DNA from 2 places in the Dongia rigui genome. Region 2 is predicted to be linked to the other one. Evidence: riboswitches for the same ligand, from Rfam matches in the RefSeq annotation. Region 2 holds a riboswitch; the other holds the start of a gene.
The links. A riboswitch is a leader RNA that binds a small molecule or an ion and turns the genes downstream of it on or off. The one in region 2 is predicted to bind glycine.
Positions count from the first base shown of each region.

Region 1: linked by a shared signal. The riboswitch ahead of gcvT (glycine cleavage system aminomethyltransferase GcvT) and the one ahead of SMD31_RS13555 (glutamine synthetase family protein) in region 2 are both predicted to bind glycine.

Region 1 covers NZ_JAXCLX010000001.1:1,256,751-1,263,299, reverse strand. Annotated here, with positions in the region: gene gcvPA (aminomethyl-transferring glycine dehydrogenase subunit GcvPA) at 1-1,012, opposite strand, end outside; gene gcvH (glycine cleavage system protein GcvH) at 1,030-1,407, opposite strand; gene gcvT (glycine cleavage system aminomethyltransferase GcvT) at 1,483-2,625, opposite strand; glycine riboswitch at 2,691-2,816, opposite strand; glycine riboswitch at 2,820-2,926, opposite strand; gene SMD31_RS05685 (hypothetical protein) at 3,026-3,580, opposite strand; gene SMD31_RS05680 (CDGSH iron-sulfur domain-containing protein) at 3,613-3,861, opposite strand; gene ispH (4-hydroxy-3-methylbut-2-enyl diphosphate reductase) at 4,095-5,039, shown strand; gene SMD31_RS05670 (homoserine kinase) at 5,058-6,017, shown strand; gene rnhA (ribonuclease HI) at 6,014-6,451, shown strand; gene SMD31_RS05660 (cysteine hydrolase family protein) at 6,468-6,549, shown strand, end outside.
Region 2 covers NZ_JAXCLX010000002.1:440,351-446,899, reverse strand. Annotated here, with positions in the region: gene SMD31_RS13575 (RidA family protein) at 1-452, opposite strand, end outside; gene SMD31_RS13570 (4-hydroxyphenylacetate 3-hydroxylase family protein) at 457-1,923, opposite strand; gene SMD31_RS13565 (LysR family transcriptional regulator) at 2,043-2,948, shown strand; gene SMD31_RS13560 (amino acid permease) at 3,319-4,821, shown strand; glycine riboswitch at 4,931-5,028, shown strand; gene SMD31_RS13555 (glutamine synthetase family protein) at 5,268-6,549, shown strand, end outside.

The sequences.
Region 1 (6,549 bases), on a different contig from region 2:
TGAAGGCCAAGGCGCAAAGGCCGGAATTGGTGCAGATATTGCTGGTGGCCTTCTCGCGCCGGATATGCTGTTCGCGGGTGGAGAGCGTCAGCACCCAACCGCGTCGCCCGTCGACATCGACGGTCTGACCGGCAAGGCGGCCCGGCATCTGGCGCAGGAATTTTTCACGTGCCGCGAAGAGGCCGACATAGGGACCACCGAAGCCCAGCGGATTGCCGATCGACTGGCCTTCCGCGGTCACGATATCGGCGCCCATTTCGCCGGGCGGGGTGATGAGGCCCAGCGAGACAATTTCGGTCACCACGACGATGAGGAGCGCGCCAGCCGCATGGACGGCATCGGCGAGGGCCTTGAGGTCGTGGACATGGCCGAAGAAGCTTGGATTCTGCACGACGACGCAGGAGACGTCTGGGCCGAGCAGTTGCCCGAGGTCTTCCTTGCCCGTTGCATCGAGCGGCGCCGAGACGGTCTCGAAGCCGGTGTGGCGGCCATGGGTTTCGACGACTTCGCGGTAATGCGGGTGCAGCCCGCCGGAGAGGATCGCCTTTTTCCGGCGTGTGACGCGGTTCGCCATGGCGACGGCCTCGGTGGTCGAGGTGGCGCCGTCATACATCGAGGCGTTGGCGACATCCATGCCGGTAAGGAGGGCTACCTGCGTCTGGAACTCGAACAGGTATTGCAGCGTCCCTTGAGCCACTTCCGGCTGGTAGGGCGTATAGGAGGTGAGAAATTCCCCGCGCTGGATCAGATGGTCGACCGAGGCTGGGACATGATGGCGATAGGCGCCGGCGCCGAGGAAGCTCGGTACATCATTGGTGCCGACATTCTTCCTGGCCATGGCGCCGATGAAGCGTTCGACCTCCATTTCCGCCATGTGGTTGGAGAGGCCGGCGATGGGCGCCTTCTGCAGCGCGCCATTCGGCACGTCGGCATAAAGACTTTCGACCGAGGGAACGCCGATCTTCGCCAGCATCGCCTGGCGATCGACCTCGGTCATCGGCAAATAGCGCATGTCAGTGCAGTCCCCAGTTAATGTGAATTGGCACAGAAGGTCTTGTAGGCGGCGTCGTCCATCAAGCCGTCGAGCTCGGCCTTGTTCGACATCTTCACCTTGGCGAACCAGCCTTTGCCGAGCGCGTCTTCATTGACGGTGCCGGGTGCATCGCCCAATGCATCGTTCACTTCGACCACTTCGCCGGAAACCGGGGCGTAGACTTCGCTGGCCGCCTTCACGGATTCGACCACGGCCAGTTCCTTGCCCTTCTCGACCTTCTTGCCGATGGCCGGCAGGTCGACGAAAACGACATCACCCAGCTGTTCCTGGGCATAGGGGCTGATGCCGATGGTGGCGACATCACCGTCGACCTTCACCCATTCATGATCCTTCGAAAAGCGAATGCCGCTCATGAAACTCTCCTCGTTTTTGTTGCGGCGCTTCGACGGATCGTCGCGCCTCTCTCCGGTGAAGCTGACCACGACGGGTCAGCGCTGATAACGATGGGCGACGAAAGGCATGGCGGCGATTTTCGCCGGCAATGCCTTGCCGCGGACCATCAGATTGACGCTCGTGCCGATCGTGGCATGGGCCTTTTCGACATAGCCCATGGCAAGCGGCGCCCCCAGCGACGGACCGAAGCCGCCCGAGGTGATCTCGCCAATGACGCGGCCGCCCGCATCGGTGATCTCGGTATGGGCGCGGGCCGGGGCTTTCCCTTCCGGCAGGATGCCGACACGCAAGCGCGACGGGCCTTCGGCGAGCTGGCGCTGGATGATGCCGGCGCCGGGGAAGCCGCCTTCCTCGCGGCGGCGCTTCTGCATCGCCCAGACAAGGCCGGCCTCGACTGGGTTGGTTTTTTCCGTGATGTCGTTGCCGTAAAGGCAGAGCCCGGCTTCAAGCCGCAGCGAATCGCGCGCACCAAGACCGATCGGATTTACTTCCGGCTCATCCAGCAGTTTCTTGGCAAAGGCCGCGATATCGGCATTGGCGACCGAGATCTCGAAACCATCTTCGCCGGTATAGCCGGAGCGCGTGGCGATGACGTCAAATCCTGCAGCCTTCAGCGCCGCACCGTTCATGAATTTCAGCTTGGCGCTGTCCGGTGCAAGCCGCGCGAAGACGGCCGCCGCCAGCGGTCCTTGCAGCGCGACGAGGGAGCGGTCGGCAAGCACCTCAATCTCGCAGCGCGCGCCGAGATTGGCCTTGAGATGCGCGATGTCGGAATCCTTGCAGCCGGCATTCACGACCATGAACAAGTGATCGCGGTCGTCGCCGGCGCCCAGGCGCGTGACCATGAGGTCGTCGAGGATGCCGCCGCTGTTATCGGTGAAGAAGCTGTAGCGCTGCTGGCCGGGCTTCAGGGCCTGGAAGTCCGCTGGACACAGGCGCTCGACCGCTGCGGCCGCTGCCGCAAAACTCTCGGCACGGATGCGGATCTGGCCCATATGCGAAACGTCGAACAGGCCTGCGCCAGCGCGGGTGTGGAGATGCTCGGCCAGGATCCCGGCCGGGTACTGCACGGGCATGTCGTATCCGGCAAAGGGCACCATTTTGGCGCCCAAGGCGATGTGAAGATCATGCAGGGCAGTGACGAGAAGGGGTGCGTCGACCCCGGAACCGGAACTCAAGAGATGAACCCTCCGACGAATGGCGACCGCGACCGGGCAACGTTTCCGTTACCCGCGCGACCCCCCTCTGTCTTCGGGACCTGAGAGATTGGCCGTCGGCCCTGGCGCGCGACGAGGCGCGCCGATCAAGGCTGGCGGTTTACTCCTTCGGTGGGATGAAGCCCAGGTGTGGGGCCATCCGCTTTCCAGAGTTTTTCCCCGTGTCGGTCCTTTTGCCTGAGAGTTTCCGGGGGCGGTTGCTCCTTCGGCGCCTGACCCCAGTCACTCTGGCTGGGGCGAGGTCTCTCCCGACGACGGGTTTTGCCGCGCGCAACATGGGCCTGTGCGCGACTATCCGTCAAGCGGCATTTTTATGTGCAGATGCGGCATACCGAGTCGCTACGCGGCCGGGCCTGGAGCGTCAGAACTGGGGATTGCGCCGGTTGTAGTCGAGCTCTTTCTCGTTGACCGCGAGGCCGATATAGATGCGATAAAAATCGCCGGTCTCACCCTTCTTGAGGGGGGTCAGGATATTGACCTGGTCCTGCGCCGTCGCCTGCACCTTGGCCGCGGTGAATGGGATTTCGACATCCAAAGTCTGACTGGAAAGCTGGCTGTTGCCAGGCCCCACCACGCGAACCCAGTAGTTGAACTTGGCGGCACTGTCCGGATTCTTAGGCCCGCGCGAGGCTGCGAATTCGATGCTGAGTTCGCTGCGGATCGTCGTCTCGCCGGTGTCCGTGTTGATCACATAAGTGCAAAAGGACTTCGATCGCCCGATGCGCGCCTCGAACGACGTCTCAGCGAGATCCTCGGCCTCGCCGGCAAAGCGGGTGAGATAGGCCGCGTCCTGGATCACCTTGACCATCGGGCAGGGGCGCGATTGTTGTGCAATCGGGTCCACACAGGCGCTCAGCAACAAGCCGGCGCCCATGAGGCCAAGAAGATTGCGCCCCAATGTGCTCATCGAGTTCATCGTCATCCTTTCCGTGCGACCGGTGCCGCTGTTCAGAGATTCGCGTGCGTGCCGTCGCAAAGCGGTGCTTTCTGGGAATGCTTGCAGCCGCAGAAAAACACGGCCTTGGCTGCAGTGGCGTCGAATTTGATGGGGCTGAGGCCGGTGCCTTTATGCGAGCCGTCGCAAAAAGGCTGCTTTTGGCTGCGCCCACAGGCGCACCAGAAATAGGATTTGCCAGCTTCGACATCGATCTTGAACGGCGCTTTCTGCGCGATCTGCGGATCCGTCATCTTGGCCATTTCCCCTCAAGCGGTCCAAACCGGTCGCTCCGTGACGGCGCGCCATATCTCGACCAAATTAACCCTGTTGGACGACTTTAAATGAGCGGCCGGCCTTCGACAAGACGGCGACCCGGCTGTGGCGTGCGGGAATTCGATGGCTTCATTCCGCCCTTTGGCATTGCACGGCAAACCGAAAACCCTATATTCCAGGCACATTCACCAGCCAAACCCACCCGCTACTGGGCCTGTCGATGAGCAAAAGCAAGCTGACCGTCTATCTGGCCGCCCCCCGTGGCTTCTGTGCGGGCGTGGACCGTGCCATCCAGATCGTCGAGCGGGCTTTGGAGCGCTATGGCGCCCCGGTCTATGTGCGCCACGAAATCGTCCACAATCGTCATGTGGTCGAGGCGCTGGAAAAGAAGGGCGCCGTCTTCGTCGAGGAGCTGGACGAAATTCCGGGCAAGTTCCCGGTCGTGTTCTCGGCCCATGGCGTCCCGAAATCCGTGCCGGAAGATGCCGAGCGGCGCGAGCTCATGTATCTCGATGCCACTTGCCCGCTGGTCTCCAAGGTGCACCGCGAGGCGGAAGGGCATTATGCCACCGGCCAGCACATCATCCTCATCGGCCATGCCGGCCATCCGGAAGTGATCGGTACCATCGGCCAATTGCCCGAGGGCGCGGTGTCGCTGGTCGAGACAGCCGAAGACGCTGAAAAGATCGAGGTGAAGGACCCGCGTAATCTTGCCTTCATCACGCAGACCACGCTGTCGATCGACGATACGATCGGCATCATCGCCGTGCTGAAGCGCCGTTTCCCGGACATCCACGGACCGCGCAAGGAAGACATCTGCTACGCCACCACCAACCGCCAGCAGGCCGTCAAAGCCATCGCCGAGAAATGCGATTTGATGCTGGTGATCGGTGCGCCGAACTCGTCGAATTCCCGCCGTCTGGTCGAGGTGGCGCGTGTCGCCGGCTGCCCGGAGGCCCATCTGGTGCAGAAGGCCGCCGAGATCGACTGGTCCTGGTTCGATGGCGTCAAGACGGTCGGCATCACGGCAGGCGCCTCGGCGCCGGAGATTCTGGTGCAGGAAGTGATCGGTGCCCTGCGCGACCGCTATGACATCGACACCGACGAGGTTTCGGTCACGACCGAGACGACGCATTTCAAGCTGCCCCGCGCTCTCACCGCCTAACCAATCCGGAACATCACCATGGCTGTTTATACCGAAGTGCCGGATGGGGAGCTTGCAGCCTTCGTCAAAGCCTATGACATCGGTGAGGTTGTTTCCTGCAAGGGGATTGCCGAGGGCGTCGAGAATTCGAACTTCCTCATGCGCACGACCAAGGGCAGCTACATCCTGACCCTTTATGAGAAGCGAGTGAACCGCTCTGATCTGCCGTTCTTCCTGGGGTTGATGGAGCATCTGGCCGCCAAGGGGTTGAGCTGCCCGACGCCGATCAAGGCCAGGGATGGGGAAGCCTTACGCGAGCTGTGCGGCCGGCCGGCGGCGATCATCTCGTTTCTTGAGGGCATGTGGCCGCGCCGTCCGACCGAGCGCCATTGCCAATTGCTCGGCGGCGCCATGGCCGATCTCCACATCAAGGGCCGCGATTTCGCCCTGAAGCGGCCGAACAACCTGTCGCTCGCCGGCTGGCGCACCTTGGTTGCCAACACCAAGGACCGGGCTGACGAAGTTTCGCCGGGTCTGGCCGACACCATCCAGGACGAGTTGGCGTTCTTGGAGAAGAACTGGCCGCAGGATCTCGAGGTCGGCGTCATCCATGCCGATCTCTTCCCCGACAATGTCTTCTTCCTTGGCGACCGGCTCTCGGGCCTCATCGATTTCTATTTCGCCTGCACCGACTTCCTCGTCTACGACGTCGCCATCTGCCTCAATGCCTGGTGCTTCGAGCAGAAGGGTGAGTTCAATGTCACGAAGGCGAAGCTGATGATCGAGAGCTATGCCAAGTTGCGGCCTCTGCCGGAGGCCGAGCTGGCGGCGATGCCGGTATTGGCGCGCGGCGGCGCCCTGCGCTTCCTGCTGACACGCCTCTATGATTGGCTCAATCACCCCCCGGGCGCCTTCGTCAGTCCCAAGGATCCGCTCGAATATTTGAAGAAGCTCCGCTTCCATCAGCAGGCGAAAAGCGTCGCCGCCTACGGCCTATGACCGATCTCAAGACGGTTGATGTCTTCACCGACGGTGCCTGCAGCGGCAATCCCGGCCCGGGCGGCTGGGGGGCCATCCTGCGCTATGGTACGACCGAGAAGGAACTTTCGGGCGGCGAGCCGGCCACGACCAACAACCGCATGGAATTGATGGCGGCCATCGCGGCGCTCGAGGCACTGAAAAGTGCCGTCAATGTGCGCATCCATACCGACAGCCAATATGTGAAGAACGGCATCACCGCCTGGATCCATGGCTGGAAGAAGAACGGCTGGAAGACGGCCGACAAAAAACCCGTGAAGAATGTCGATCTGTGGCAGCGTCTGGACGCGGCGCTGAAAGGTCATAAAATCGAATGGATCTGGGTCAAGGGCCATGCCGGCCATGACGAAAATGAGCGCGCCGATGCGCTCGCGCGTGGTGCCATTCCGCGCTGAGAGATAGGAGCTGCCGATGACGACCGCCTTGCTGATTATCGACGTGCAGAAGGCGATCCTCGCCGGCGCCGGAGCGCCGGACCGCCAGCCCGTTCTCG
Region 2 (6,549 bases):
TGCAACGCGGCGGGCGGCTCCTGGATATTCTTCATACGACTTTCCGGGATCACCGCATAGGCGTCGATTTCCATCACCCATTCGGGCCGCGCGAGGCCTTGCACGACGAGGCCGGTCGAGACCGGATAGACACCTTTGAGATGCTTGCCCACCACGCGGTAGACATCCTCGCGGTAACGCGGGTCGGTGATGTAAATGACGATCTTGCAGATATCGGCAAGCTTCCCGCCCTGCTCTTCCAGAAGCTGCTTCACATTGCGCATCGCCTGTTCGGATTGCTGGGCGGCGCTGCCGACGCCGACCATCGAACCATCGAGCGCCTGGCCGACCTGGCCGCGCAGGAAGATCGTGTTGCCGGCACGGACCGACATCGACAGATCATTGTCGAGGGTCTGCTCGGGATAGGTCTTCTTGGTGTTGAACTTGCGCAGTCTTACGTGGCTATAGCTCATTATCTCAGCTCTTCTTCCATTGGTCCATGACGCGGTCCGACAGTCCGGCACAATCCTTCACATAGGATAGGGCGTTCGACATATCGAAATTCATATAGATGTGATTGAGATGTGCAAAGGGCGGTGACTGGGCGAACAGCTCGAACGTCACCATATGCCCGGCGCGGTCGGAATTGAGCAGGTCACGCGCGAAGGCCAGCAGCTTGCGGCGATCCTCCGCCTGCCAGAATTCATTGACCGAATAGTATTTCTGCATCCAATCCTTGATTTCCGGATTGTCGAAGGTGGCCTTGTCCGGTGTGACACAGATCTGCCCACCACACAATTCGCGCGCCAGATGCATCATCGCCGGCAACTGGTTGATGGCGGCATAGCGCCCGGTGAACAGCAGCGACGCATTGGGCATCAGCAATCCGCCAGGGCTCTGCTGCGCCATGGTGATCGACGCGATGAGATGGGCGTTGATCGCCTCACGGTACTGCATGAGAAGGGCCAACTTTTCACGCACCGCCTGCTGCGCGTCGAGGCCGGTCTGCCGGGCGTTGAACGCCGCCGCCCCCAGCATCAGATCGGCGATGTAGAGCAGCCGCAGCGTGAAGGGATAGGCGCTGTAGCGGTGCAGCGTGCCACGGATAAAAGCCGCTGCCTTGGTATGGCGATAGAACAGCACGTTTTCCCACGGGATCAGCACGTCGTCGAACACCAGCAGCGTGTCGACCTCGTCCACGCGGTTGGAAAGCGGATAATCGTCGGCCGAGGCGCGCCCGGTGAAACCGGAGCGGCAGATATGCTTCAAGCCCGGCGCACCCATGTCGCAGATGAACCCCAGGGCGTAATCGCTGAGCTTGTCATCGCCCCAATTGGCAATGGTGGGCTTGACGAAGGCCTGGTTGGCGTAAGCCGCGGCGGTTTCATACTTGGCGCCGCGCACGATGATGCCCTTGTCGGTCTCCTTCACCAGATGCAGCAGCATGTCCGGGTCCTGGTCCTGCGGCCGCTTGGAACGGTCGCCCTTGGGATCGGTATTGGCCGAGACATGGAAGGTGTCGGAATTGAGGACGTGCTGGATATGGTGCTCGATATTCTTCGAGAATTGCGGATCGACCTCGTTGAGGATGTCGCGGCCGTCATAAAGCGACCACATCTCGCCCACCGTCTCGTCACCGACGCGCACGGCATAGCCCCTGATGTCGCGCATGACGGCGTCGATGGCACGGCGCTTGGCATGCCAATCTTCCTGGGTATGCGGCAGCTTGTAGCCGATGCAGTTTTCCTGGCCCGTCGTCTCGTCGCGATAGGACATGACCGCTTTGGTCTTCTCCTCATGCGCCATGTCATAGATACGGGCGCGCACGTCGACGATCGGCTTGAAGGCCGGATGCGTCGTCACATCCTTTACCTTCTCGCCATTGATCCAGATCTGCCGGCCGTCCTTCAGACTGTCGCGGTATTGGGCCCCGGTGCGCAGCATTGATGGTCTCCCCCTGTCCGGCGCCGATCATTGGCATGCATCCAATTCGCAACCATCTTGCCCGGCGACGCCGGCAGTGAGAAAATATTATTATCATTCGATTTGGATCGGATTTACCAATGCCGTTCACCTTGAAGCAGCTGCGCTATTTCGTGGCGACCGCCGAAACCGGGTCCGTCACCCTGGCGGCACAGCGGGTCAACATCTCCCAGCCCTCGGTTTCAGCGGCGATTGCCGAGTTGGAGAGCCGCTTTGGCGTCGATCTGTTCGTGCGCCACCATGCCCAGGGGTTGAGCCTCACCGCGGCGGGCCGCGAGCTTCTGACCGACGCCAAGAGCCTCCTCGAACATGCCGACGATGTGCGCCAGGGCGCCATGGGGTTGGGCCAAGATGTGGCGGGCGAGCTCCACATCGGCTGCTTTCAAACGGTGGCGCCACTGGTGCTGCCGCGCCTCATCGGCACCCTATCGACACATCATCCCGAGATCAGCGTGAAGCCGCATGAACATCATGTGCAAGGGGTGCTCGACGGGTTGCGCGCCGGCGAATTCGAATTCGCCCTCACCTATGACCTCGGCCTCGATGATGACCTCGAGTTCGAGACGCTGACCGAAGTGCCGTTGCATTGCATCCTTGCCAAGGGCCATCCGCTCGCCAAACAGAAGGCGGTGGCCATCGCCGATCTCATCGCCTACCCGATGGTGCTCCTGGGCCTCCCCCACAGCCGCGATTATTTCCTCTCCATCATCTATGGCTTAGGCCTGCAGCCGCGCGTCGCCTATGAGACGCCGAATTTCGAGATGGTGCGCGGGCTGGTCGCCAATTCCGATGCCTTCGCCATCATGCATTCGCGGCCCAGCAGCGAATGGTCGCTGGATGGAAGACGTCTCGTCTTCCTGCCCATCAAAGAGAAGCTGCGCCCGACCCGGCTGGGCCTTGTGCGCCTGAAGAAGCTGCGGCCGACCAAGCGCGCAGCTGCCTTTGCCGAATTGTGCCGCCAGCATTTCGCCCGCGAACGTGGTTAAGGAAGGTTTTCATTCGCGCCAAGACCGTCTTACGCGCCAATCGCAGCATTAGTAGGACAAAAGGCCGACACCCCAGCAACTTGCGCAGCCGGTCAATTCGCGGATGCAAAACGCGTATCCCATCGTATTGAATCGGCAGCAAAAGTTAACGCCATCTTTACATTTTCATCATGCGGCGCATACTTCGCACCATCCGATTGGCGGGAAATCGACCATTGAGTCGGAAAACACGGCCCCACCCATCCGGAGGGGGTCTGGTCCATGCAGAGCCAACGGCAGGGGAAATGCCGCTGCGTCGGACCGCAAACTGAGGGGGTTATCAATGTCTGTGCCTAGTCATCATGACGAGGACGTAAAAGTCCTCCACTCCATGGGATATTCCCAGGAGCTGTCCCGCCGCATGGGCGGGTTCCAGAACTTCGCGATCTCGTTCTCCATCATCTGCATCCTCGCCGGCGGTATCGGCGCCTACACGGTCGCTTTCGGCGCGGCCGGCGGCGGCTCGATCGGCATCGGCTGGCTGGTCGGTTCTTTCTTTGCGTTGGTCGTCGCTGCGGCGATGGGCCAGATCGCCTCGGCTTATCCGACGGCGGGCGGCCTCTACCACTGGGGTTCGATCCTTGGCGGCCGCGGCTGGGGCTGGGCGACAGCCTGGATCAATCTGATTGGTCTCCTCTTCGTTGTCTCTTCCGTCAATTACGGCGTCTATCTTCTGGCCCGCGATCTCATCTTCGTCGGCATCTTCGGTGCCGATGGCGCGAGCTTCACGGGGACACATCTGCTGATCGCGGTCGTGCTGATTACGCTCAGCCAGGCCGTGCTCAATTATTTCGGCATCAAGGTCACCACGATCCTGACCGATTTTTCGGGCTATCTCATCCTCGGCGTTACGGTGATCCTGATCGGGAGCTTCCTCTTCGGCTCATCCGTGCCGCTCGATTTCTCGCGCATCGTGACCTTTACCAACAACACCGGTGATCCCGGCGCTGGTACATGGCCGGCCACGGGCAGCCTGTTCTTTGCCTTTGTGCTGGGCCTGCTGCATGTCTGCTACACCATCACTGGTTTCGACGCGTCGGCTCATACTGCCGAAGAAACCCGTGATGCGCAGCGTGCCGTTCCGCGCGGTATGCTGACCTCCGTGTTCTGGTCTGCTGTGTTCGGCTGGGTGCTGGTGGTTGCCATCCTGCTCGCCATGCCGGATGTCACCGAAGGCGCCAAGCAGGGCTGGTCGGTGTTCTACTGGACCCTGGAATCGACCACGGTTCCCGCGGGCCTCAAGAGCGCTCTGGGTGTCGGCATCGTGCTGTCGAACTATCTTTGCGCCCTGGCAGGCATGACCTCGCTCTCGCGCATGATCTACGCGTTCGCGCGTGACGGCGGCATTCCGGGCGCGTCGAAGTTCCTGCGTCAGGTCAGCCCGACCCACCGCACACCTGGTCCGGCCATCTGGGTTGGTGCAATCCTCTGCATCATTCTGGGTTACGTTGCCGGCGCCGATGCCAACGCCTACATCATTCTGGCGTCGGGTTGCGCAGTGTTCCTCTATGTCTCCTACATGATGCCGATTGCCGCTGGCCTCCTGGCTGAAGGCAAGAGCTGGACCAAGAAGGGTCCGTTCAACCTCGGCATCTGGTCGAAGCCGATTGCTGTCGTCGCCATCATCGGCGCCGCCGTACTCGCCTTTGTCGGCTTCCAGGAACCGTATCAGCTGGTTGGCCAGTTCCTCGCCGCAGTCATCGTGTTGTTGATTGTGGTCTGGTTCGCCTTCGAAAAGAGCCGGTTCCCCGGTCCGCCGCTCACGGAAGCCGACGTCAAAGCGCGTCAGGCGGAAATCGCCAAGGAAGAAGCGGCGATCGGTGGCGCTAGCTAATCTCCACAGCACTTCAACAAGCGATCTGGGGAGGCAGTGCAAACTGCCTCCCTTTTTCGTTTTTCAGCTTGACGTTTCAACGGGGCAATCACACACTCCGCGCGCATAATTCCCGACCTCGGGAGAGACTGGTATTCGTCAAGAATGCCGGCGCCGAAGGAGCAACCGCCCCCGGAAACTCTCAGGCAAAAGGACCAGGGTCGGACCCGTCATCTCTGGAAAGCAGGCGCCGGACGTCGTCGCCTCACCGACGGAGTAAACTGGTGCTCGACCAGTGAATCTCTCAGGTCTCAAGGACAGAGGGGGGCTGACCGGCAGGGACCATCCGCCGGCCGCTAGCCAACCCGACGTCGGGGAGCCGCTTTAAAACACCTTTCGCACGCATTGCCGCCGCTTTCCGCGCGGCCTAAATTCTATAAATCATCTCGAACAGGGGGTTCACAAAAATGCCGTTGAAACCGGAACAGGTTAAAACCGTCGCGCAGGCCAAGAAGATCGTCGAAGAGCGTGGCCTGACGCATATCAAGGTCGGCGTGTTCGATGGTGATGCCATCCTGCGCGGCAAGTACATGTCGAAGGCGAAGTTCTTCTCCGCCCTCGAAGGCGGCTTCGGTTTCTGCGACGTGGTGCTGGGCTGGGACAACCAGGACCAGTTGATCGACGGCCTCAACTATACCGGCTGGCACACCGCCTATCCCGACGCCTGGGCGCGCATTCTCCCTGAGACCTGCCGCGACCTGCCGATGGAAGACAACGGCCTGTTCTTCATCTGCGAATTCGTCAACAAGGCGGAAGAGATCTGCGCCCGCGGGACACTCCGCCGCGTGCTCGACCGCGCCGCGAAGATGGGCTTCGACGTCTATTCGGCACTCGAATTCGAATTCTTCATGTTCGACGAAACGCCCGAAAGCGTGCGCGAGAAGAACTACAAGAATCTGACGCCGATGACGCCGGGCTGGTTCGGCTATTCGGTCATCCGCAATTCGGTCTGGTCCGAGCTCTACCAGGACATTCTCGACATGTGCGAAAAGATGCGCATGCCGATCGAGGGCCTTCATACCGAGACCGGCCCGGGCGTCCTCGAGGCAGCGCTCGGCGTTTGCTCGGCCCTCGAAGCCGCCGACCGCGCTGCCCTCTTCAAGACCTTCATGAAGGTGCTGGCCCAGCGCCGCGGCCTGATGGCGACCTTCATGGCGAAATGGTCCAACTCCTATCCCGGCCAGTCGGGCCACATCCACATCTCGCTCAAAGGCAAGGATGGCAAGGCGGTCTTCCACGACCCGAAGAAGCCGCACAACATCTCGGACAAGATGCGCTGGTTCATCGGCGGTCAGCAGACCCTGATGCCGGAAGTGCTCGGCATGGTCTCGCCGACCGTCAACTCCTACTCGCGCCTCATCCCCGGCTTCTGGGCGCCGACCAACGCCACCTGGGGTATCGAAAACCGCACCTGTGCGCTCCGCGTCATCCCGGGTTCGGAAAAATCGCAGCGCGTCGAGTACCGCATCGCCGCCGCCGATTGTAACCCCTATCTGGCGCTCGCCGCGGCGATCGGTTCCGGCCTCTATGGCATCGAGCACAAGATCGAGCCGCAGGCCGCCATCGTCGGCAATTCCTATGAGATGAAGCACCCGGCCAAGCTCGACCTGCCGCAAACCCTGTGGGAAGCAGCGCAGCGCCTCCGCAAGTCGAAGGCCGCCCGCGACCTCTTCGGCGACGCCTTCGTCG